Regions from separate parts of the Bradyrhizobium sp. SZCCHNRI20481 genome, predicted to be linked through region 3. Evidence: predicted binding sites of a transcription regulator. Region 3 holds the regulator's gene; each other region holds the start of a gene.
What was found. The regulator PhoB, encoded in region 3, activates phosphate uptake and scavenging genes when phosphate is short. The targets are predictions, from matches to a motif close to TGTCATNNANCTGTCAT.

Region 1 (5,417 bases), on a different contig from region 3:
TGCTGTTCACACTTCTGGTCGCCGCCTTCCTGGCCGTGCCGGCCGGCCTTTCGATCGCCGCGGGCGTGACTGTCAACTACTTCCGCGGCATTCAGTCCGGCGTGACACTGCAGTGGGTAGTCCAGGTCTGGGAGCTCTACGCGGGCACGATCATGGCATCGATCCTGATCGCGCTGGGCACGCTGGCGGTCACGCTCGTGGTCGGTGTTCCCGCTGCCTACGCGCTCTACGTTCGCGGCGGACGGCTGGCGCGGCTGGTCGAGGAGATCATCACCTTGCCGCTCGCGATTCCCGGGCTCGCCATCGCGCTGGCGCTGTTGCTCACCTACGGCGGGGTGGGAAGCTTCCGCCGCTCATGGCTGTTCATCCTCGCTGGCCATGTGATCTTCACGATGCCATTCATGGTGCGGTCTGTCATGGCGGTGTTCTCGACGATCGACGTGAAATCGCTCGACGAAGGCGCCGCATCGGTCGGAGCCGCGCCATGGCGCCGCTTCATCGACGTCATCGTTCCCAACGCCGCGCCCGGCATCCTGGCCGGCAGCCTCATGGTGGTGACGCTATCTCTCGGAGAATTCAACCTGACCTGGATGTTGCATACGCCGCTGACCAAGACGCTGCCGGTCGGCCTCGCCGACAGCTACGCATCGATGCGGCTGGAGGTCGCATCCGCCTACACGCTGATCTTCTTCGTCATGATCATCCCGCTGCTGGTGGCCATGCAATGGATCGGCGAGAGAGGGAGCCTGCGGTGAGCACGATGACCCGGCATGGAGCCGCGCTGAAGGTCGAGAATTGCGGCAAGACCTTTGCCGACGGGACCTGCGCGCTCGCGCGCGCCACGCTCGACATCGCGCAGAGCGAGACGCTGGTGCTGCTTGGGCCGTCCGGCTGCGGCAAGACCACGTTGCTGCGGATCGTGGCCGGGCTCGAAACACCCGATGCGGGCGGGCGCGTGCTTTTCGACGGCAAGGATCTGACGAGGCAGCCGATCGAGAAGCGCAACGTCGGCATGGTGTTTCAATCCTACGCGCTGTTCCCCAACATGACCGTCGCGGACAATATCGGCTACGGGCTCAAGATCCGCGGCGTGCCTAAGCCGGAGCGCGCCGCGCGGGTCGCGGAGCTGGTCACGCTGACCAACCTCGCCGGCCTCGAAGATCGGCGAATCGATCAGCTCTCGGGCGGCCAGCGCCAGCGCGTCGCGCTGGCGCGCGCGGTCGCGATACGGCCGAGCGTGCTGCTGCTCGACGAGCCGCTCACCGCGCTCGATGCGGCCTTGCGAGAGCGCCTGCGCGGCGAGCTCAACGGCCTGTTGCGTACGCTCGGAATCACGGCAATCTACGTCACGCATGACCAGGCCGAAGCCATGGAGCTCGGGGACCGCATCGTGGTCATGCGCAAGGGCGCCATCGCCCAGGTCGGGACGCCGCGCGAGATCTATTTCACGCCAGCCGACCGCTTCGTCGCGGAGTTCGTCGGCGCGGCCAACATCATCGAGGCTCCGATCGACGGCGACCACCTCGTTCTGCCCGGAGGGAGACAGCGGATCGCCGAGGCTGGCTCGCGCAGCAAGGCGATGGCGATGGTTCGACCGGAAACGATCGGGATCGTCGGCGCGGCGGCATCGTGCCTGACCGGCCTCGTCGACAGCGTCCGCTTCGCCGGTGATCGCCAGCGGATCGTCGTCCGCGACGCCGCCGCCGTTCCACTGACGGTGGACGCACCGAATACGATCAGGGTCAGCGCGGGTGAGCGGATCGGCCTGTCGATTGAGCCGAGCGCCATTCGTCTGCTGCCGGAGCAAGGTGGATCAGCATGAGCACGCGTCCTGTCACCATCGCCCAGATATCCGACCTGCACATCAAGGCGCCCGGCCGGCTCGCCTACCGCCGCGTCGATACGGCGCGTGCGCTGGCCCGTTGCATCACGGAGCTCAACCGGTTCGAGCCGAAGCTCGATCTGGTGGTGATCTCGGGCGATCTCGTCGATACGCCGTCGTCGGCCGAATACGATCATCTCAAGGATCTTCTCGCCGAGCTCGAAACTCCATTCGTCGCCGTGCCCGGCAATCACGATTCACGCGAGCTGATGCGCGCGGCGTTTCCGGGCACTCTCCATGGTGGACCTACCGGTCCGCTGAACCGGCATGTGGCGTTGGCCGATCTCGATCTGCTTCTGCTCGATTCCAGCGTGCCCGGCCATCCGCATGGCGAGCTCGATGAGGCGAGTCTGCAATGGCTCGACGCCGCGCTGTCCGGATCCAGCAAAAGGCCGGCCCTGCTGTTTCTGCATCATCCGCCGTTCGCCACCGGCATCTGGCACATGGACCGGCAGAACCTGCGCAGCGCCGACGATCTCGCGGCCGTCCTCGCGCGCCATCCGCGGGTGCAACTGATCGGATGCGGTCACGTTCATCGCGCGACGCTGACCCGGTTTGCGGGCATCCCCTGCACGATCTGCCCGGCACCGAACCATGCCGTCGCGCTCGACCTGGCCGAGCTTCGCCCGCCATCCTTCCGGATCGAGCCGCCGGCCTTTCACCTTCATGCCTGGTTTCCAGGACCGGGATTCGGAACGGTCGTCACTCATCAGGTGCCGATCGGGGATTTCGACGGGCCGCATCCGTTCTTCAATCAGGACGGCACGCTCATCGACTGAGGGCGCAAGAACGAAGCGAGGCGGCGGGGTCTGGTCTAGCTCTCGACCTCGAACGTCACGCGCTCCGCCGCGAAGCGCGAGCGCTTGCTGACCAGCGGCGTCCCATCGGCATCGATGTCGGTGCTGTCGACCACCAGCACCGGACGGCCCAGCGCGAGGTCGAGCCGTGCGGCGTCGCTCGCGTCGGCGATGGCCGCCGTGATCCTGGTCGCGCCGCGGCGATAGTCGCGAATGCCGTAATGCGCAAGCAGCGCCGTCATCGAGCGGAGCGACGCGAAGATGTGGCCGGCCTCAGGAAATCGCTCGGACGACAGCCAGGACGTGCTGACGCAGATCGGGGTCTTGTCGGCAAGACGCAGCGCCTCGATTCGGACCAGCGGCGCCCCCGTCTTCAGTCGGAGCTCGTGCGCGAGTTCGCGCGTCGCCGACTCCTCGGACGCTGCGATCAACTGCCCGCGCGGCTCGCGCCCGCCGGCGCCCACGATCTCGGAGAACCTGGTTCGCGATCTCAGGGGATATGACAGACGAGGCGCTTCGACATAAGTGCCGCTGCCGCGCTCGGCGCGCACGAGGCCGCGCTCGGCCAAGGTCGCGAGCGCGCGACGCACCGTATGACGGTTGACGCGGTAGGTTTCGGCGATCTCGGTCTCGCCGGGCAGGCGGGTGCCGGCCGCGAAGCGGCCGTCGGCGATGTCGCGCTCGATGCCGTCGGCCACCCGGCGCCACAGTGCCACGCCCGAGTCGGCGCCCTGCATGCTCATCTGCGGTTCTCCGCTGCGCGACCTGAAAATCACGCCCATGTCATCAAACAGTCATGGCGCTTCGTTACGAAGTTGTCTATTAACATAGACAACTTCGCGATAGCAAGATCGGGATGAAGATGGAGGGCGAGACCGCGATGCAGGACCGGCGCAGGACGGCGATGCGGGTATTGGCGCATGCCTCGCATGCGGACATCCGCGCCAGGCTCGACGGACTGGCGCTGCCTGAGTATCGCGACCTGCGTCCGGCGGAGAATGGCCTTGTGATGCTGCGGGGCCGGATCGGCGGTGATGGTGCGCCCTTCAATGTCGGCGAGGCGACGGTGTCGCGCGCTGCGGTACGGCTGGAGAGCGGCGAGGTCGGGTTCGGCTATGTGCTGGGACGCGACGCCGCCAAGGCGCGTCTGATGGCGCTGTGTGACGCGATGATCCAGTCATCAAGCCACACGCGATCGATCGAGACGCAGGTGGTTGCGCCGCTGCAGGCGCAGATGCGCACTTCGCGCGAGCACCGCGCAGAGGAGGCTGCGGCCACGCGTGTCGATTTCTATACGATGGTGCGAGGAGAAGGCTGATGGCTGCCGCCGCTTCCGATCTGCAGCCTGGTTTCGCCGACAATGTCCTGTCCGCGCAATCGACCTTCCGTACCGTCATGGAGGCCATGGCGCGTCCGGGAAATGTGCGGCAGGTCGAGGTCAATGTCGGCCGGCCCTCGTCCTTGATGCCTGGTGCCGCCGCGCTCGCGTTGACTCTGTTCGATCACGATACGCCGATCTGGCTCGATGCGCCGCTCGCCGGCACGCCCGAGGTCGGCGCCTGGCTCAAGTTTCACACCGGGGCGCCGATCGTCGCCAATGCCGCGCTCGCCTGCTTTGCAGTGGCGGCAGACCCCGAAGCGCTGCCTGATCTGAATTCATTCGCGCTCGGCAGTGCTGAGTACCCCGATCGCTCGACGACGCTGATCCTGCAGGTGCCGAGCTTGTCCGGAGGGCCGGCGTTCAAGCTGCGCGGTCCGGGCATCGACGGGACGACATTGTTCCGTGCAACGGTCGCGCCCGCCGACCTGTTCGAGCGGCTGTCGATCAATGAGAAGCTGTTTCCGCGTGGTGTCGATGTGGTGCTGGTCGATGGTTCGTCCATCGTCGCCATCCCGCGAACGACCCGACTCGTTTCCGCAGGAGAGTGAGGCATGTATGTTGCCGTCAAGGGTGGCGAGCGCGCCATCGAGAACGCGCACCGGCTGCTGGCGCATGAACGCCGGGGTGATCGCGATGTGCCCGAGCTTTCGCTGGCGCAGATCTCCGAGCAGTTGGGGCTTGCCGTCGATCGCGTGATGACCGAGGGCTCGCTGTACGACCGCGAGCTCGCGTCGCTCGCAATCAAGCAGGCGCGTGGCGATCTGATCGAGGCGATCTTCCTGGTGCGCGCCTTCCGCGCGACCTTGCCGCGCTTCGGCGCAAGCGAGCCGGTCGACACCGGCGCGATGCGGGTGCAGCGGCGCGTCTCGTCGACCTTCAAGGACATTCCGGGCGGCCAGGTGCTCGGGCCGACCTTCGACTATACGCATCGGCTGCTCGATCCGCAGTTGGCGGCCGGCGCCGAGCCGGAGCCGCCGGCCCGTGCCGAGGCGCCGAATGCGCCGACGCCACGTGTCACCGACATTCTCGGCCAGGACGGGTTGATCGAGCCGTCGCCGCAAGCCGAGGTTGGCGCGCCGGTCGGCGATCTCACCCGCGATCCCCTAGGCTTTCCCGCCGATCGTGATCTGCGGTTGCAGAATCTCGCGCGCGGTGACGAGGGGTTTCTGCTCGCGCTCGGCTACTCGACCCAGCGCGGCTATGGCCGCAACCATCCCTTCGCCGGCGAGATCCGCTTCGGCGAAGTCGAGGTCGAGTTCTTGGCCGAGGAGATCGGCTTTGCGGTGCCGCTCGGATCGGTCGAGCTGACCGAATGCCAGATGGTGAACCAGTTCAAGGGGTCGGCCACCGAGCCGCC
Region 2 (5,417 bases), on a different contig from region 3:
GCCTGTCGCCGCGAAGATCCAGCGCGATCCACTGAAGCGCAGTCCTGGACGGCCATTCGACACCCGCGAGGTCCGGCGTCCCTTCCTCGGCAATTCCGGACCGTTCAAGCCGAACATCAACGCGTCGCGTCCGTCGATGGCGCGTGGCCAAGGAGGGATGCAGGGCGGCCCGACGCGGGGCACGCCGCACGTCGCGCAGTCCGGACTGCGGATCGGCGGTGGGGGATCTGCAAAAGGCGGCCTCAGCTTTCACTGAGGCTTGATCGTCAGGCGATCAGCCTGGCGTAGAGCTCAGCATCGACATTGCCGCCGGACAAAACGATCACCACCGTCTTGCCCGCCACATCCAGCCGGCCGGCCAGCAGTGCCGCCAGCCCGACCGAACCACCGGGCTCGACCACGAGCTTCAGCTCCCGGAAGGCAAAGCCGACCGCGCGGCCCACCTCCTCATCCGAGGCCTCGACCGCAGCCGACAGAAGTTGGCTGTTGATCGCGAAGGTGATCTCGCCCGGAATCGCCGCCATCAGCGCGTCGCAGATGGTGCGTCCCTTCGCATCATGGGCCTCGCGGTGGCCGGCCCGCAGCGAGCGCGCATGGTCGTCAAAGCCCTTGGGCTCAGCCACGACCATCTGGGTGCTCGGAAAATGCGCCTTCACCGCGGTCGAGACGCCGGCAAGCAGACCACCGCCCGAAGCCGGGACGATCACCAGATCCGGCGACAGGCCGAGCGCCGCAAGGTCCTCGGCGATTTCACGACCGACGGTGCCCTGCCCTGCGATGACGTGGGGATCGTCATAGGGCGGCACCACCGTCGAGCCGCGCTTTGCTGCGATGTCGCGCGCGATCGCTTCGCGGTCCTCGCGATCGCGATCATAGAGCACGACCTCGGCACCGAACGCCTTGGTGCGCTCGCGCTTGGCCGCCGGCGCATCCGAGGGCATCACGATCGTGGCGTCCATGCCCAGCAATGTGGCGGCATGGGCGACGCCCTGCGCATGATTGCCGGAGGAGAATGCGACGACGCCGTTGCCGCGCGCTGCCTGCGGGATCGACGCCAGCTTGTTGTAGGCGCCGCGGAACTTGAACGAGCCGGTCCGCTGCAGCACCTCCGGCTTCACGAAGACGTTCGCTTTGAACTGCTCGCTCAGCACGGGAGCCGGCAGCAGCGGAGTCCGCACGGCCACGGGCGCGAGGACGCGTGCCGCCGCATCGATGTCGGCGGCGGTCACGGGCAGGATCGGGGAATGAGCTGTCATGCCCCTATTTTACCGCGCCCGATTGCCGAGAGGCAAGGGAGCCGGTGTCAGGCGGCGCGGGCGGCCAGTTGGGGAACCGGCGCGCGCTGCCGCAGCGGATCGGTCCAGGTGAGGATCTCGAAGCGGCCGTCCTCGTGCTCGACCAGCGCCGTGCAGCTCTCGACCCAGTCGCCGCAATTCATGTAGCGAATGTCGTCCTGATCGCGGATGACAGCGCAATGAATGTGGCCGCAGATCACGCCGTCAGCGCCATGCCTTCGCGCCTCGGAGGCCAGCGCCGTCTCGAACGCGCCGATGTAGTTCACCGCGTTCTTGACCTTCTGCTTGGCCCATTGCGACAGCGACCAATAGGGAACGCCGAACATGCGACGGAAAAAGTTGACCAGACGGTTCATCTGGATCGCGAAGTCATAGGCCTTGTCGCCGAGATGGGCGAGCCAGCGCGCGTTCTGCACGACCAGATCAAAGATGTCGCCGTGGATCACCAGATAGCGTTTGCCGTCAGCGCCGGTGTGGACGATGTTCTCGACGACGTCGATGCCGCCGAAATGCGTGCCGTAATAACCGCGCAGGAACTCGTCGTGATTGCCGGGGACATAGACGATCTTGGCGCCCTTGCGCGCCTTGCGCAGCATCTTCTGCACCAGGTCGTTATGCGACTGCGGCCAATGCCAGCTCGATTTGAGCGCCCAGCCGTCGATGATGTCGCCGACCAGATAGATCGTATCTGCATCATGGTGGCGCAGGAAATCGACGAGGAGATTGGCCTGCGAGCCGCGGGCTCCGAGATGAACGTCCGAGATGAACAACGTCCGAAAGCGCCGAGCCGGGCTTTCTTCACCAGCAGTCTCAAGTCCCATGCGCGCCCACCTAACAGTCCCTGATGACACCGCGATGACGAAACGCCGCACCAGCAGAACCCATCCTGCCGGACCGCTACCGGACACCGCTCGTTCGACGACTCGCGACGTCCTTCGTCACTGCCCCGCGATACCAGCGGGGTGCGACAATCAGGCGACAGGCGGGCGGCGCGAACAGGGAAAATCAGCCTCCTATCTCGGCACGGTGACGACGCGCAGATTGTTGGTGGTGCCGGCTCGCGCGAACGGGATGCCGGCGACGACGACGAGCAGGTCGCCGGCTTCAGCGAACTCCTCCTGCACAGCGAAGAAGGTCGCGCGCTCGACCATCTCCTCGTAGCTCTGCACGTCCTGCGACAGCACGCTGTGCGCGCCCCACAGCAGGCACATGCGCCGCGAGGTATCCTCGTTCGGCGTGATCGCCAGAATCGGCAGGCTCGGCCGCTTGCGCGCAACGCGCGAGGCCGAGGTTCCGCTCGACGTATAGGCCACGATCGCCCTGGCGTGGATCGCCGAGGCGAGATCGGCCGCCGCGGTTGCCACCGCATGCGGCGGCGTCTGCTCCTCGCCCGGCTGCGTCGCCTCGACGATCGAGCGATACATCTTGTGGCCTTCGGTGGCCTTGATGATGCTGTCCATCATCGCCACCGCCTCGCGCGGGTATTGGCCGCTGGCAGACTCCGCCGACAGCATCACCGCGTCGGCGCCGTCATAGATCGCAGTGGCGACGTCCGAGACCTCGGCGCGCGTCGGCGTCGGCGTCGCCACCATCGAATCCAGCATCTGCGTCGCGACGATCACCGGCTTCACGGCGAGCCGGCAGGCGCGCACCAGCTCCTTCTGCTTGCCCGGCACGTCCTCGTTGGGAATCTCGACGCCGAGATCGCCGCGGGCGACCATGATCGCGTCCGACAACTGGATGATGTCGTCGATCCGCTCCAGCGCCGCCGGCTTCTCGATCTTGGACATGATGCCGGCGCGGCCCTTGATGAGGCCCCTCGCCTCAAGCACGTCCGACGGCTTCTGCACGAACGACAGCGCCACCCAGTCGACGCCGAGCTCGAGCCCGAAGGCGAGATCGGAGCGGTCCTTGGCCGTCAGCGGCGACAGCTCCAGAATGGTGCCCGGCAGATTGACGCCCTTGTGATTGGAAATCGCGCCGCTGACGATCACCTTGGCCTCGATCCAGTCGTCGCCGAGGCCGGTGACGCGGACGCGCACGCGGCCGTCATCGATCAGAAGATCGTGACCGGGCGAGACCGCCGCAAAGATCTCCGGATGCGGCAACGGAATCGATGTCTTGTCGCCCTCGGTGCCGTTGAGGACAAATCGAATCGTCTCGCCGACTTCGACCTGGATCTTCTTGTCGCGCAGAGTGCCGACGCGAATCTTAGGACCCTGCAGATCCATCAAGATGCCGATCGGCCGCTGCACTTGCTTCTCGAGCGCGCGGATCGCGGCATGGACCTTGGCGTGATCGGCCTGGGTGCCGTGGCTGAAGTTGAGACGAAAGGTGTCCACACCGGCGAGGAACAGCGCTTTCAGCATCTCCGGAGAATTGCTCGCGGGACCGACAGTCGCAACGATCTTGGCTCGACGGTGACGACGCATGATGTGTCCTTTCTCCTTAAGCCGTGTCTCGCGTCTCTATGACACGCATGTGATTGGCATGCGCGGACGCAGCGGAAGCGCTGATATACGCCCCGCAGCGTCCATTGCAAGCGCGACACGAAACACGCCAAAATTGTGCAAGAGAACAGCACGCCTCAGACGTTGGAGCCGTGGATCGCGTCGATGACGGCGTCGGTCACCTGCTTGGTCGTCGCCTTGCCGCCAACATCGGGGGTCAGGATGCCGGCTGCACAGACTTTCTCGACCGCAGCCATCAGCCGCGCGGCCGCGTCCGTCTCGCCGAGATGCTCGAGCATTTGCGCGCCGGTCCAGAACGTCGCGACCGGATTGGCGATGCCCTTGCCGGTGATGTCGAAGGCCGAGCCGTGGATCGGCTCGAACATCGAGGGGAAGCGCCGCTCCGGATCGATGTTGCCGGTCGGCGCCACGCCGAGGCTGCCGGCCAGCGCGCCGGCGAGATCGGACAGGATGTCGGCATGCAAATTGGTCGCCACGATGGTGTCGAGGCTCTTCGGCTGCAGGGTCATGCGCACGGTCATCGCGTCGACCAGCATCTTGTCCCAGGTCACGTCGGGGAATTCGCGCGCCACTTCGGCGGCGATCTCGTCCCACATCACCATGCCGTGGCGTTGCGCATTCGACTTGGTGACGACGGTGAGGAACTTGCGCGGCCGCGACTGCGCCAGCTTGAACGCGTAGCGCATGATGCGGGTGACGCCGACGCGGGTGAAGACGGCAACCTCCGTGCCGACCTCCTCCGGCAGGCCGCGGTGCGCGCGACCGCCCATGCCGGCATATTCGCCTTCGGAATTCTCGCGCACGATCACCCAATCGAGATCGCCGACGCCGACATTGCGCAAGGGCGAGGCCACGCCAGGCAGGATCTTGGTCGGCCGCACATTGGCGTACTGATCAAATCCCTGGCAGATCGGCAGCCGCAGCCCCCACAGCGTGATGTGGTCGGGCACGTCGGGAGCGCCGACCGCGCCGAAATAGATCGCGTCGAACTTCTTCAGCTCGGCGAGGCCGTCGGCCGGCATCATCACGCCGTGCTTCTTGTAGTAGTCCGAGCCCCAGTCGAAGGTCTTGACGTTGAAGCTGATGTCGCCCGAGCGCTTGGCCAGCGCCTCGAGCACACGGACACCTTCGGAGATGACCTCGGGGCCGATGCCGTCGGCGGGAATCGCGGCGATGGAATGGGTGCGCATGAAAGGGCTCCGTGTGATGGGTCAGGATTGCGTGGCCGCAGCGGCCTTTGCACGTTGTGAACGTGACAGCAACAGCGTCAGCACCGCCGATACCACCAGCAGGCCGGCGACAAAATAGAGCCCGCCATTGAAGCTGCCGGTCTGGTCCTTGATCCAGCCGATCATCGCGGGACCGACGAATCCGCCGAGATTGCCGATCGAGTTGATGGTTGCAATGCCCGCCGCGGCGGCCGAGCCGGACAGGAACATGGTCGGCATGCTCCACAGCGGAGGCTTCGAGGAGGAGATGCCGACATTGACGAGCGTGAGCGCAGCGAGGACGGCGGCGACACTGGTCGACAGCCCGGCCAACCAGAGCCCGACGGCTGCGGCCACGCAGGCCAGCACGACGTGCCAGGTGCGCTCGGCGGTACGGTCGGAATGGCGCGCCCACAGGATCATGACGACCACGGCCACGGTCG
Region 3 (5,417 bases):
ATAGGCGGCGCAGCTGCCGACGGCGACGACGTAGTCGGCCAGCGGCGCCAGATCGAGCAGCCAGTGATAGATCGAGCGGTTGGTGCCGGCGAGCATGTTGAAGCGGCCGGTCAGACCGGGGCCTCGCGCCACCGAGCCTTCGAGCACCAGCAGATCGAGCCGCTCGCGGCCGTCGCGGATCGCCTCCAACAGCTCCACGACCTCGTCCCCTGTCTGCTCGCTGACGGAGGGATGCCATACCAGATCGATGCCGGATTGGCGCAATTCGTCGAACCAGCCGGACGCACCGCTTTCCAGGATCGACATGGTGCAGCCGCCGCAGCTCGCGCCCTGCAGCCACAGCATCCTGATCGTTCCCTCCGAGCCGACCATCATGAGGCCCCGCTCCTAGCCCGTCTTATGCGTTCCGCTTCGTATCGCCGGCGGGTTTAGCGCCCCCGCACGAACGCTGGCAAGCGCTTCGCCGGGCGTCGCCTCGGAACCGCGCTGACTGCGACCGAGCAGCATGGCGACCGCCCAGACCAGTCCGAACAGGCCGATCGCGACGATTCCGAGATTGGCGACACCGTCGCCCAGCGCGGTGGCGACGTCAGCCCATCCCCCCGTCAGGCCAAGCCGCGGCGCCAACAGCGTGAACGCCTCGAAGCTGCCGATCACCAGCGCGATCGCAACGGATGCGCCGGTGATCACGAGGTTATAGCGCAGCTTGCGTGCGGGATCGGTCAGCGCCCAGCGATAGGCGCCGACCATCAGCATGCTGTCGGCGGTGTCGACGGTGGCCATCGCAGCCGCGAACAGCGCCGGGAATACCAGCACATGGGCGAGGCTCGCGCCGCGCGCAGCCTCGGTCGCCGACAGGCTGAGAAGCCCGATCTCGCTCGCGGTGTCGAAGCCGAGACCGAACAGGAAGCCGAGCGGATACATGTGCCAGGCGCGTCCCACCAGGCGGAGCACGGGGCGCAGCAGGCGGATGAGGATGCCCCGTCCGGGGCTTCCGGCGGTTTCCATCTCGGACTGCGGCTGTGCCGTGCGGCGCCAGAGGTTCACGAACAGAATGAGGTTCGCCAACGCGATCAGCAGCAGGAAGCCGGCCGATACCGACGTGCCGACGACGCCGCCGATCGTCCTGATCGCACCCTCTTCATCCAGGAGGTCCGCGCCCGCGATGAGGCTCACGACGATGGTGGCGATGACGACGACGCTGGAGTGGCCGAGCGCAAAATAGAGGCCGGCGGCGCGCGGGGGGTTACCGTCCTGCACCAGCTTCCGCACGACGTTGTCGATGGCCGCGATGTGATCCGCATCGACCGCATGACGCAGTCCGAGCAGCCAGGCCAGCATCGCGGTGCCGACGATGGCGGGGCGGTCGGCATAGAGCGCGAACGCCCAGGCCCAGGCGAGCGCGTTGGCCGCGACCAGCCCGGCGACGAGCGCGACGGTCCGGCCGGGCTGCGACCGCCACCACAGCAGCCGCGCGGCCCGAGGATGATCAATTGGAACAATCGTCATACTCGGACTATAGCAAGAGCCAGGCCAGTTCGGTAAAGCCCCCGCTGCAGGCAAAAGCTGCAGGAAAACCTGGGCGGCGCTTCCCGGATTGCCCTCTCGCTTGGCAACCCGCTATCCAGTCACGCACAGATCATGACCAGCGGCGGGGACCTCGTCCCTCTCGCCCCCTCCTTCCCTCACCGCGCCGAGGCACTCTGTGCCGCGATCTCGCGCCGCACGACCGCCTCGAACTGGCTCGCGGGGGCGGCGAACATCAGCCGGGTCTCCTCGTGGAACGCCGAGAAGATGCCGACCACGGCCGGCTCCCCGCCGACCTCGGCCAGGATCGGCGAGCCCGAATAGCCGAAATTGGCCAGGCAATGCACTGTCAACAGCCGGGCATCCCCGGTCATGCCGGCGCTGCAATTGCGCTGGCCGGTCGGCGAATAGCGCCGCTCCTGGCCATAGCCGATCTCGGAGATGGTTCCGGCCGTGGTCGCAGCCGCGAGCTCCTCGCGGGTCAGCGCCTTGACCGCCACCGGCTTCGACGGCAGAGCATCCTTCAGCACGATCAGCGCCCAATCGGCGGGCGAGCGGTCGAGCGACCATCTGTCGTGCCGGGTCGGAACGAAATCGGGCGCCACGATCAGCTTGTCGGCGACCGACGATGCCGCCGGCGTGCCACGGTTCATGCCGGCCAGGAAGCGGACATTGCCGGGGCTGACCTGCGCCACGCCGTTGAAGACGCAATGCGCGGCGGTGAGCACGACGCGCGGCGCCACCAGGGTGCCGGTGCACCAGCCGCCGCTCGAGTATTGCGCGACGGTGACGACGCCGATCGACGACGCCGGCCAGGAGGTGGGATCGACGACCTCGCCGATGTGGCGATCGAGCCCGAGCAGTTGCTCCGGACGCGGAGTGGCAATGCCCGCATCCGCCGATTCCGGTTTCGGCTGCCAGGACGCAATGGCGCTCTGGGCCTGGACGCGCTGCGGCTCGGTCAACCTGACCCGCTGCACGTCGCGGCCGGCCGATCGCACGCCACTACGGCCCGCCATCACCAGCCAGGCATAGCCCTGCACGACGTCCTGTTTCACACCGCGGCCGTCGAGCAGCATCAGGCCGAGCATGTATTGCGACTGGGCGAAGCCCTGCGCCGCGGCGCGGCTGAACCAGCGACTGGCTTCGCCGTAGTTGGAGGCAACACCCTCGCCATTGACGTAGGCGATGCCGAGATAATGTTGCGCGACGGCGAGCCCCTGATCGGCGGCCTTGCGGTACCAGGCCAGCGCCTCGCTCGGATTACGCGGCACGCCCCAGCCGAACGCCTGCATGAAGCCGACGTCGAACTGCGCCCGCGCATCGCCCTTGGCGGCCAGCGGCAGCAGCCGTCGCATCGCCGCCGCATGCTGCCCGTTGCCTGCCGCCGCGACCGCGTCTTCGAGCTCGGCGGCCGTGGCGCCCGCCAAGCTGCCGAGCAGCATGACAAGAGATATGATGATGGTCTTGATCAAGGGCGTCCGCTGGGACCGAAACATCGTGACGGGCCACGAAGCAGACACGATCAAGACGGCGGCGGCGTGGCGGAAAGCGGACCGCGATCTCCTCAATCGGGCCCGCTCGCGCCTCACACCTTCTTCATCCTCACGCCCATCGCCCTTACACCTGCTCGCTCTTGGCGAAGCGATCATCGAGCGCATAACCGGCGCCGCGCACGGTGCGGATCGGGTCCTGCTCGCGGCCGGGATTGAGCAGCTTGCGCAGGCGGCCGATATGGACGTCGACGGTGCGCTCGTCGATGTAGATGTCGCGGCCCCAGACGCTGTCGAGCAGCTGTTCGCGGCTGAACACGCGGCCGGGGTGCTCGAGGAAGAATTCGAGCAGGCGGTATTCGGTCGGGCCGAGATCGATCGGCCGCCCCGAGCGCGCCACGCGGCGTTTCTCGCGGTCGAGCTCGATGTCGCCATAGGACAGCACGGTCGCCAGCCGCTCCGGGCTCGCCCGCCGCAGCAGGCCTTTCACGCGCGCCAGGAGCTCCGGCACCGAGAACGGCTTGACGATGTAGTCGTCGGCGCCGGTGGCGAGTCCGCGCACGCGCTCGCTCTCCTCGCCGCGCGCCGTCAGCATGATGATCGGCAGTTGCCGGGTCTCGGAGCGCGCGCGCAGGCGGCGGCACAGCTCGATGCCGGAGAGGCCCGGCAGCATCCAGTCGAGCACGACGAGATCCGGAACGCGCTCCTTCAGCCGCGTGTCGGCCTCGTCGCCGCGCGCCACGGTCTCGACCTCGTAGCCTTCGGCCTCGAGGTTGTAGCGCAGCAGCGTCGTCAGCGCCTCCTCGTCCTCCACCACCAGAATTCGGGCGCCCATGTCTGAACCGTCTCTCTTAGTTACCGGGAATCGTCGTCGCGAAGCTCGTCATGTCGCCCTTCGGGCGCTTGTCCATGATCTGCTGGCCTTCGATCATATAGAATACAGTCTCGGCGATGTTGGTCGCGTGATCGCCGATGCGCTCGATGTTCTTGGCGCAGAACATCAGGTGGATGCAGAACGAGATGTTGCGCGGATCCTCCATCATGTAGGTCAGGAGCTCGCGGAACAGCGAGGTGCAGATGGCGTCGACTTCCTCGTCGCCCTTCCACACCGTCATCGCCGCCGGCAGGTCATGCGCGGCATAGGCGTCCAGCACCGTCTTGACCTGCGACTGCACCAGATCGGTCATGTGCTCGAGGCCGCGGATCAGCTTCAGCGGATGGAAGTCGCTCTCCAGCGCCGCGACGCGCTTGCCGATGTTCTTGGCGAGGTCGCCGATGCGCTCCAGATCGGTCGCCACGCGCATCGCGCCGACGATCTCGCGCAGGTCGACCGCCATCGGCTGGCGACGGGCGATCGTGAGCACGGCGCGCTCCTCGATGATGCGCTGCAGCTTGTCGACCTCGGCGTCGGTGGCGACCACCTTCTGGCCGAGCGCGATGTCGCGCCGCACCAGCGCATCGACGGAATCGACGATCAGCCGCTCCGCGAGGCCGCCCATCTCCGATACCAGACGGGTGAGGTCCTGCAGATCGCTGTCGAACGCCTTGGCGGTATGTTCACTGGCCATGATGATCTCCTGAAGACAATGTCGTCGGCGTCAGCCGAACCGGCCGGTGATGTAATCCTGGGTCCGCCGATCACTCGGCGAGGTGAAGATCTTGCTGGTGTCGTCGAACTCGATCAGCTCGCCGAGATACATGAAGGCGGTCTTGTCGGAGACGCGCGCCGCCTGCTGCATGTTATGCGTCACGATGGCGATCGTATAGTTTTCGGCGAGCTCCTGGATCAGCTCCTCGACCTTGGCGGTCGAGATCGGATCGAGCGCCGAGCACGGCTCGTCGAACAAGATCACCTCCGGCCGGACCGCCACGGTGCGCGCGATGCACAGTCGCTGCTGCTGGCCGCCGGACAGCGACAGGCCCGAGGCGTTGAGCTTGTCCTTGACCTCGTTCCACAGCGCGCCGCCGCGCAGCGCCTTCTCGACCCGGTCGTCCATCTCCGACTTCGAGATCTTCTCATAGAGGCGGATGCCGAAGGCGATGTTCTCGTAGATCGTCATCGGGAACGGCGTCGGCTTCTGGAACACCATGCCGACCCGGGCGCGCAGCAGATTCAGATCGAGCTTGGGATCGAGGATGTTGGTGTTGTCGAGCATCAGCTGCCCGGTCGCCCGCTGGCCCGGATAGAGATCGTACATCCGGTTGAAGATGCGCAGCAGCGTGGACTTGCCGCAGCCGGACGGGCCGATGAACGCGGTGACGCGGTTGGTGCCCAGCGACAGGTTGATGTTCTTCAGCGCGTGATGGTCGCCGTAGTAGAAGTTGAGGTTGCGCGCGGTCACCTTGGCCGGCGCATCCGGAAGCGCCTTGCCGTGAAGAGCGTGATTGGGCTGACTG
Region 4 (5,417 bases), on a different contig from region 3:
GAGAGCTTCCTGGCCGCTGCGCCACCACTCGACCTTGCAGCCTTCCAGCTCCAGGTACTGGTTGAGGGATTCTCCCATGATCGGATCGTCTTCGATCACAGCGATGGACACTGCCTCAGGCAACATTGCGCTGCTCCTTCCCCGAGCCATCGGGTATCGCTATGGAGATCGCCGTTCCGCCGCCGGCCGGATGCTCGACTCGGATGGAGCCGCCGACTTCCAGAACGAGACGCCGAATGATCCAAAGGCCAAGGCCGGGCTCTCCGGGCCGTGGCGCGGCATCCGCTTCACGGCTTTCGAGGTAGCTGACCCTATCCTGGTCGAGTCCGGCGCCTTCGTCGCTCACTGTCAGGACTAGGCTGCCGTCCACCAGCCCCGCTTCGAATGCGATACGGCCGGCGGGCGCGCTTGCTTGGCACGCGTTGAGCAGCAGATTAAGCGCGGCCTGACGGACGGCATTCGCTCTGACGGGAATCTCGCCGGGAAGCTCGTTCGCCCACGACAGCGAAAGGTTTCTGCGATCGAGCTCGGGACCGATCAGAAGACGCAGGTCCTCGATGTCGCTTGGCTTGAGCGGACGCATCGCGGTGTCGACACGGTGGGTCACCAATGCGGACCTCACGACGTCGCGGATGCCCGCGAGCCCCCGCTCGAGAAGAGAGAGTGCACGCTCCCGAACCCCGAGCTGATGGCCATGTCGCCGAAGCGTCTCGATCGCGTTGAACATGCCTCCCAGGGGATTGTTGATTTCGTGGGCCATCCCGGAGGCAAGACGGCCGAGGCTAGTGAGGCGTTGCTCTTCGGCGACGCGAGCAGCCAGCGCCTCACGCTCGTTCCATGATCGCACCATCATGTTGTAGTGTCTGAATAGGCGACCGAACTCCGAACTGGGCGGTCCGACATCCTCATCTGCGATGCACAGCAGTTCGCCGGACTGCCCCCGCCTGAAATGCGTGGTCAAGAGCTGCACCGGTCGCAGCATTCTGCGCACTGCGATGAAGCCGACCGCCGCGACCAGCATAGTGATGGCGATATTGGTCGCGACCAACGTCCAGAGCACGTCCCGCCGCTCCTTGAATCGAGCGCCGACGTCGAATTGCGTGTAGATCACCCCGATGCGACGCCCCTGATCGAGCAGCACGCGGCGGACGCCGGCACGCTCGGCCTGCTCGTCAAGCCAGCTATCGTTTGCGTCCGCAAACCGATCGACGATCGACTTCGGCACGGGTGCAAAGGCCGGCACGGTACGGGGATCGAAGGAAGCCAGGACGATGCCGTCGGGTTCCGCCACCACCGTCTCGAGAATTGTCAAGCCGCGGTACAGTGAACGAGCGCGGTCGAGATTGTCGAACGTCTCCCAGGCGTCCCCACGGATCACCCCAGGCATCACCGACGACGAAAGCCCGTCCAGGTAGGCGGCGGTCAATTCCCGGAAATGCCGATCCTGGGTTTCGGCGAGCCTCTTGAGCACCTGATCTGTGAGCACCACCCCGATGGCGATCATGAGCAGCGCCACAAGCGCAGGGACCTTGATCACGACCGGCAGATTCGATCTCAGGTCGAAGCGAGCGCTCATCCGAGGCTCCGAACATAGTTCATCTTCGCCGCAATTGTGTCGAACAGGGATGGATCGCTTCTCGTGAAACCGTCGAGATGCAGCATCTGCAGCACCCGACGGGCTTCTGGATCGGAGGACATCCCGACGAATGCGGCGGCCAGGTCATCGACCGAAAGCCCGCTCGGGCGGTTCTTTCCGCACGCCACCGGCGGAAATCCTAGCCATTCCGATTGTCGCAACACGCGAGTTGGAGCCGTCAAATCGGGCTCTACGATGCTGAGGACTTCCCACACGTAGCCATCGACGGATCCGCTATCCGCCAGCCCGGAGGCGACTGCGCGGACGACGTTGCGATGACCATAGGTGAAGAAGTGATGCCTGAAGAAATCCTCCGGCTTGGTGTGCATATCGGTCAGAAGGGCGCGAGTGACGAGGAAGCCGGAATTGCTGTCGGGATCGGAGAACGCGTGCGTGTCGCCTTTCAGATCGGGAAAGGACTCGGCCTTACGGCGGGCATCGACGATCACGTAGGACTGGTACAGCGGCCGGCCATTCCACACCGGGACCGCGACAAGTTCGAGCTGCTCGCGGAACTGAACGTAGGGATAGCCGCAGATCCAGGCCGCATCGATTTGTCCGTTCACCAGAAGAAGCGTGATTTCCTGGTAAGTTCGGCGCGTGAGGATCTGGACTTCCCTGCTCCAAATGCGCTCAAGATAAGAGCGAAGTGTCGCCAATAGCTCCAGGTCGGAAGTCAGAAGCACGGGCGTGAGCCCAATCTGCACCGGCCGCGGATCAGCCGCTACGGCGCGTCTGCCCTTAAGAGCAATCGTACTCGCCGCTAGTCCGGATAGGACTGCGCGCCTCGTGACTCGCGTTCTATTCGCATGTGATGCAGGGGCCTGCCTTTGACGCAAACCCATGGCGATCCCTCCTAGAGCATCGTCGCCCCTTTTTTCTTAGAGAGTATCGAATGGCGTCTGGCGCGGCAACGAATATGACAGGCATGTGACGGTGAGGTATTGAGATAGCTCAAGCAACAGCTCACCGGCGCGCGTCTCAAGGACCTGCGGGAGCTCAGCGCCACTCTGTGGTTGACAGAGTACTGTAATATCCATAAGTCTAGAAATATGGATAATGAAGAAGCGGTCTTGGCGCTCGCCGCGCTCGCTCAGCCCACTCGGCTGAACGCATTTCGTATTCTGGCAAGTCATGAGCCGGAGGGTCTGTCGGCCGGAGAGCTTGCTCGCGCCCTGGAAGTCCCCCAGAACACGCTCTCGGCGCACCTTTCGATCCTTTCAAGGGCGGACCTCGTCACCTCGGAGCGACACAGCCGGTCGATCATCTATCGCGCGAATCTTGCCGAATTCCAGAAGGTGGCGCTGTTTCTGCTGCAGGACTGCTGCGGCGGCCGGCCGGAAGTCTGCGCACCATTGATTGAAAGCCTTGCGCCTTGCTGTCCTCCGAAAAAGAAAAGGGAGCGAAGCCGTGTCTGATCACCTCTACAACGTTCTCTTCCTCTGCACCGGCAACTCCGCCCGTTCAATCATGGCGGAATCGATCCTGCGAAAGGATGCCGGCGGCCGCTTCCGGGCGTTCTCGGCAGGCAGCACGCCGAAGGGCGCGGTCAACCCGCTGGCGCTACGCACTCTCCAAAGCCTGGACTATCCGACCGACGGCTTGCGCTCGAAGAGCTGGCTCGAGTTCGCCGCCCCCGATGCACCCGTCATGGATTTCGTCTTCACCGTCTGCGACAACGCCGCCGGTGAGACCTGTCCGGTGTGGCCTGGACAGCCGATGACCGCTCACTGGGGCATCGAGGATCCCGCCGCAGTTGAAGGTACTGATCTCCAGAAGGAGGCGGCATTCGTGACCGCCTTCCGGTACCTGAAGAATCGCATCGGTACCTTCACCAATCTTCCTCTGCGCAGCATCGACAAACTGTCGCTCGGCACCAAGTTGCGCGAGATCGGCCGGTCGGAAGGCGCGAGTTCATCCCGCAACGACGTGGCCTGACACATGAGCATCTTCGAACGTTACCTCACACTTTGGGTTGCCCTCTGCATCGTCGCCGGCGTCGTGCTCGGCCACTTCATGCCTAGCTTCTTCGGAGTGGTTGCAGCCGCGGAAGTGGCCAAGGTCAATTTGCCGGTGGCAGTCCTGATCTGGCTGATGATCGTGCCGATGCTGCTGAAGATCGACTTCGGTGCTTTGAGCCAGGTCCGAGAGCACTGGCGCGGCGTGGGGGTTACCCTGTTCATCAATTGGGCCGTCAAACCGTTCTCGATGGCGCTTCTCGGCTCCTTCTTCATCGGCAACGTGTTCGCGCCGATGCTGCCGTCCGCGCAGATCCCATCCTACATCGCGGGTCTGATCCTGCTCGCAGCCGCTCCTTGCACCGCGATGGTGTTCGTCTGGTCGAACCTGTGCGAAGGAGAGCCTCACTACACGCTCAGCCAGGTCGCATTGAATGACGTGATCATGGTCTTCCTGTTCGCGCCGCTGGTGGGGCTTCTGCTCGGTGTAGCCTCCATCAGCGTTCCCTGGGCGACGCTTCTGCTCTCGGTCGTCCTGTACATCGTTGTGCCGGTCGTCGTAGCGCAGGCCTGGAGGACGTCCCTTCTCGCCGCTGGCGGTGGTGCCTTCGAGCGGACCATGCGGAGGCTGCAGCCATTGTCGCTTGTTGCTCTGCTGGCGACGCTAGTTCTGCTGTTCGGTTTCCAGGGTGAGCAGATCGTCAAGCAGCCGGTCGTGATTGCGATCCTCGCCGTGCCGATTCTGATCCAGGTCTATCTCAACGCCGGTCTCGCCTACTGGCTGAGCCGGCGCTTCGGCGTCGCCTGGTGTGTCGCTGCACCTGCGGCGCTGATCGGCGCCAGCAACTTTTTCGAGCTCGCGGTTGCTGCTGCCATCAGCCTGTTCGGACTCGACTCCGGAGCTGCGCTTGCGACCGTGGTGGGCGTGCTGGTCGAAGTGCCCGTGATGCTGTCGGTGGTCCGCATCGTGAAGGCGACTCGCGGCTGGTATGAATCCGGAGCGAATGCGGCCAAGCCCGCGATGGAGGCTCACAGATGACCATTACGATCTACCACAATCCAGATTGCGGTACGTCCCGCAACACGCTCGCGATGATCCGGCAGAGCGGCATCGAGCCTGAGATCATCGAGTACCTCAAGACGCCGCCGTCGCGCGATAAGCTCCAGGAGCTCATCACCACCATGGGAATTCCGGTTCGCGACCTGTTGCGCGAGAAGGGAACGCCCTACAAAGAACTCGGCCTCGACGATCCGAAGTGGACCGACGACGAACTGCTGGATTTCATGATCGCGCACCCGATCCTGATCAATCGCCCGATCGTCGTCACGCCGAAGGGCGTCCGGTTGTGCAGACCGTCGGAAGCGGTCATCGATCTCCTTAACGGCCCGTTCGGGCGGTTCGTCAAGGAGGATGGCGAGGTCATCGAGCCCAGATGAGCCGGTACAACGACCGCATTAGATCGCTCGGTCGAAGGCGATGCGGGGCGCAGTGTCCGACGGCTCAAGCGCCAGAGGGCCGGCCTCAGGCGTGCCCAGAACGCACCATCGATACCTATTTTGTTGTTGCCTCGTAGCCCGTTGGTCACTCCCATCCGTTGATCCATCGCAACAGAGGAGCTCGCGGCGTTGCTATTGAATCTCCGCAGGTATCCCATCGCAAAGCGATGCAACGATGCGGTCATTTTGAACGCAACGCTCGTCGCACCCATCGGACTGACGGCAATTGCATGACTGCTGCGTCTGCAGGACAGCTTATTATGTCTCACTTTCGCGCGCTGAACGCCCCGACGCCGTATCTGTTTTTCACCGGGAAGGGTGGTGTC

Region 1: the regulator PhoB is predicted to act here: its motif matches at 3,461-3,477, upstream of phnF (phosphonate metabolism transcriptional regulator PhnF).
Region 2: the regulator PhoB is predicted to act here: its motif matches at 2,140-2,156, upstream of QX132_RS16095 (UDP-2,3-diacylglucosamine diphosphatase).
Region 4: the regulator PhoB is predicted to act here: its motif matches at 2,556-2,572, upstream of QX132_RS09840 (PhnD/SsuA/transferrin family substrate-binding protein).

The regions. Positions count from the first base shown of each region.
Region 1 covers NZ_JAUEUE010000022.1:10,464-15,880, reverse strand. The annotation lists gene QX132_RS29570 (ABC transporter permease) at 1-755, shown strand, start outside; gene QX132_RS29565 (ABC transporter ATP-binding protein) at 761-1,822, shown strand; gene QX132_RS29560 (phosphodiesterase) at 1,819-2,661, shown strand; gene phnF (phosphonate metabolism transcriptional regulator PhnF) at 2,697-3,422, opposite strand; gene phnG (phosphonate C-P lyase system protein PhnG) at 3,542-3,997, shown strand; gene phnH (phosphonate C-P lyase system protein PhnH) at 3,997-4,608, shown strand; gene QX132_RS29540 (carbon-phosphorus lyase complex subunit PhnI) at 4,612-5,417, shown strand, end outside.
Region 2 covers NZ_JAUEUE010000009.1:41,003-46,419, forward strand. The annotation lists gene QX132_RS16085 (caspase family protein) at 1-256, shown strand, start outside; gene QX132_RS16090 (threonine/serine dehydratase) at 267-1,256, opposite strand; gene QX132_RS16095 (UDP-2,3-diacylglucosamine diphosphatase) at 1,304-2,116, opposite strand; gene pyk (pyruvate kinase) at 2,309-3,727, opposite strand; gene QX132_RS16105 (tartrate dehydrogenase) at 3,883-4,956, opposite strand; gene QX132_RS16110 (D-galactonate transporter) at 4,978-5,417, opposite strand, start outside.
Region 3 covers NZ_JAUEUE010000007.1:274,177-279,593, forward strand. The annotation lists gene QX132_RS13945 (HupU protein) at 1-372, opposite strand, end outside; gene QX132_RS13950 (HoxN/HupN/NixA family nickel/cobalt transporter) at 388-1,509, opposite strand; gene QX132_RS13955 (trypsin-like serine protease) at 1,686-3,002, opposite strand; gene phoB (phosphate regulon transcriptional regulator PhoB) at 3,148-3,855, opposite strand; gene phoU (phosphate signaling complex protein PhoU) at 3,872-4,588, opposite strand; gene pstB (phosphate ABC transporter ATP-binding protein PstB) at 4,619-5,417, opposite strand, start outside.
Region 4 covers NZ_JAUEUE010000005.1:198,537-203,953, forward strand. The annotation lists gene QX132_RS09830 (sigma-54 dependent transcriptional regulator) at 1-126, opposite strand, end outside; gene QX132_RS09835 (HAMP domain-containing sensor histidine kinase) at 116-1,576, opposite strand; gene QX132_RS09840 (PhnD/SsuA/transferrin family substrate-binding protein) at 1,573-2,322, opposite strand; gene QX132_RS09845 (metalloregulator ArsR/SmtB family transcription factor) at 2,689-3,054, shown strand; gene QX132_RS09850 (arsenate reductase ArsC) at 3,047-3,574, shown strand; gene arsB (ACR3 family arsenite efflux transporter) at 3,578-4,633, shown strand; gene arsC (arsenate reductase (glutaredoxin)) at 4,630-5,031, shown strand; gene arsA (arsenical pump-driving ATPase) at 5,352-5,417, shown strand, end outside.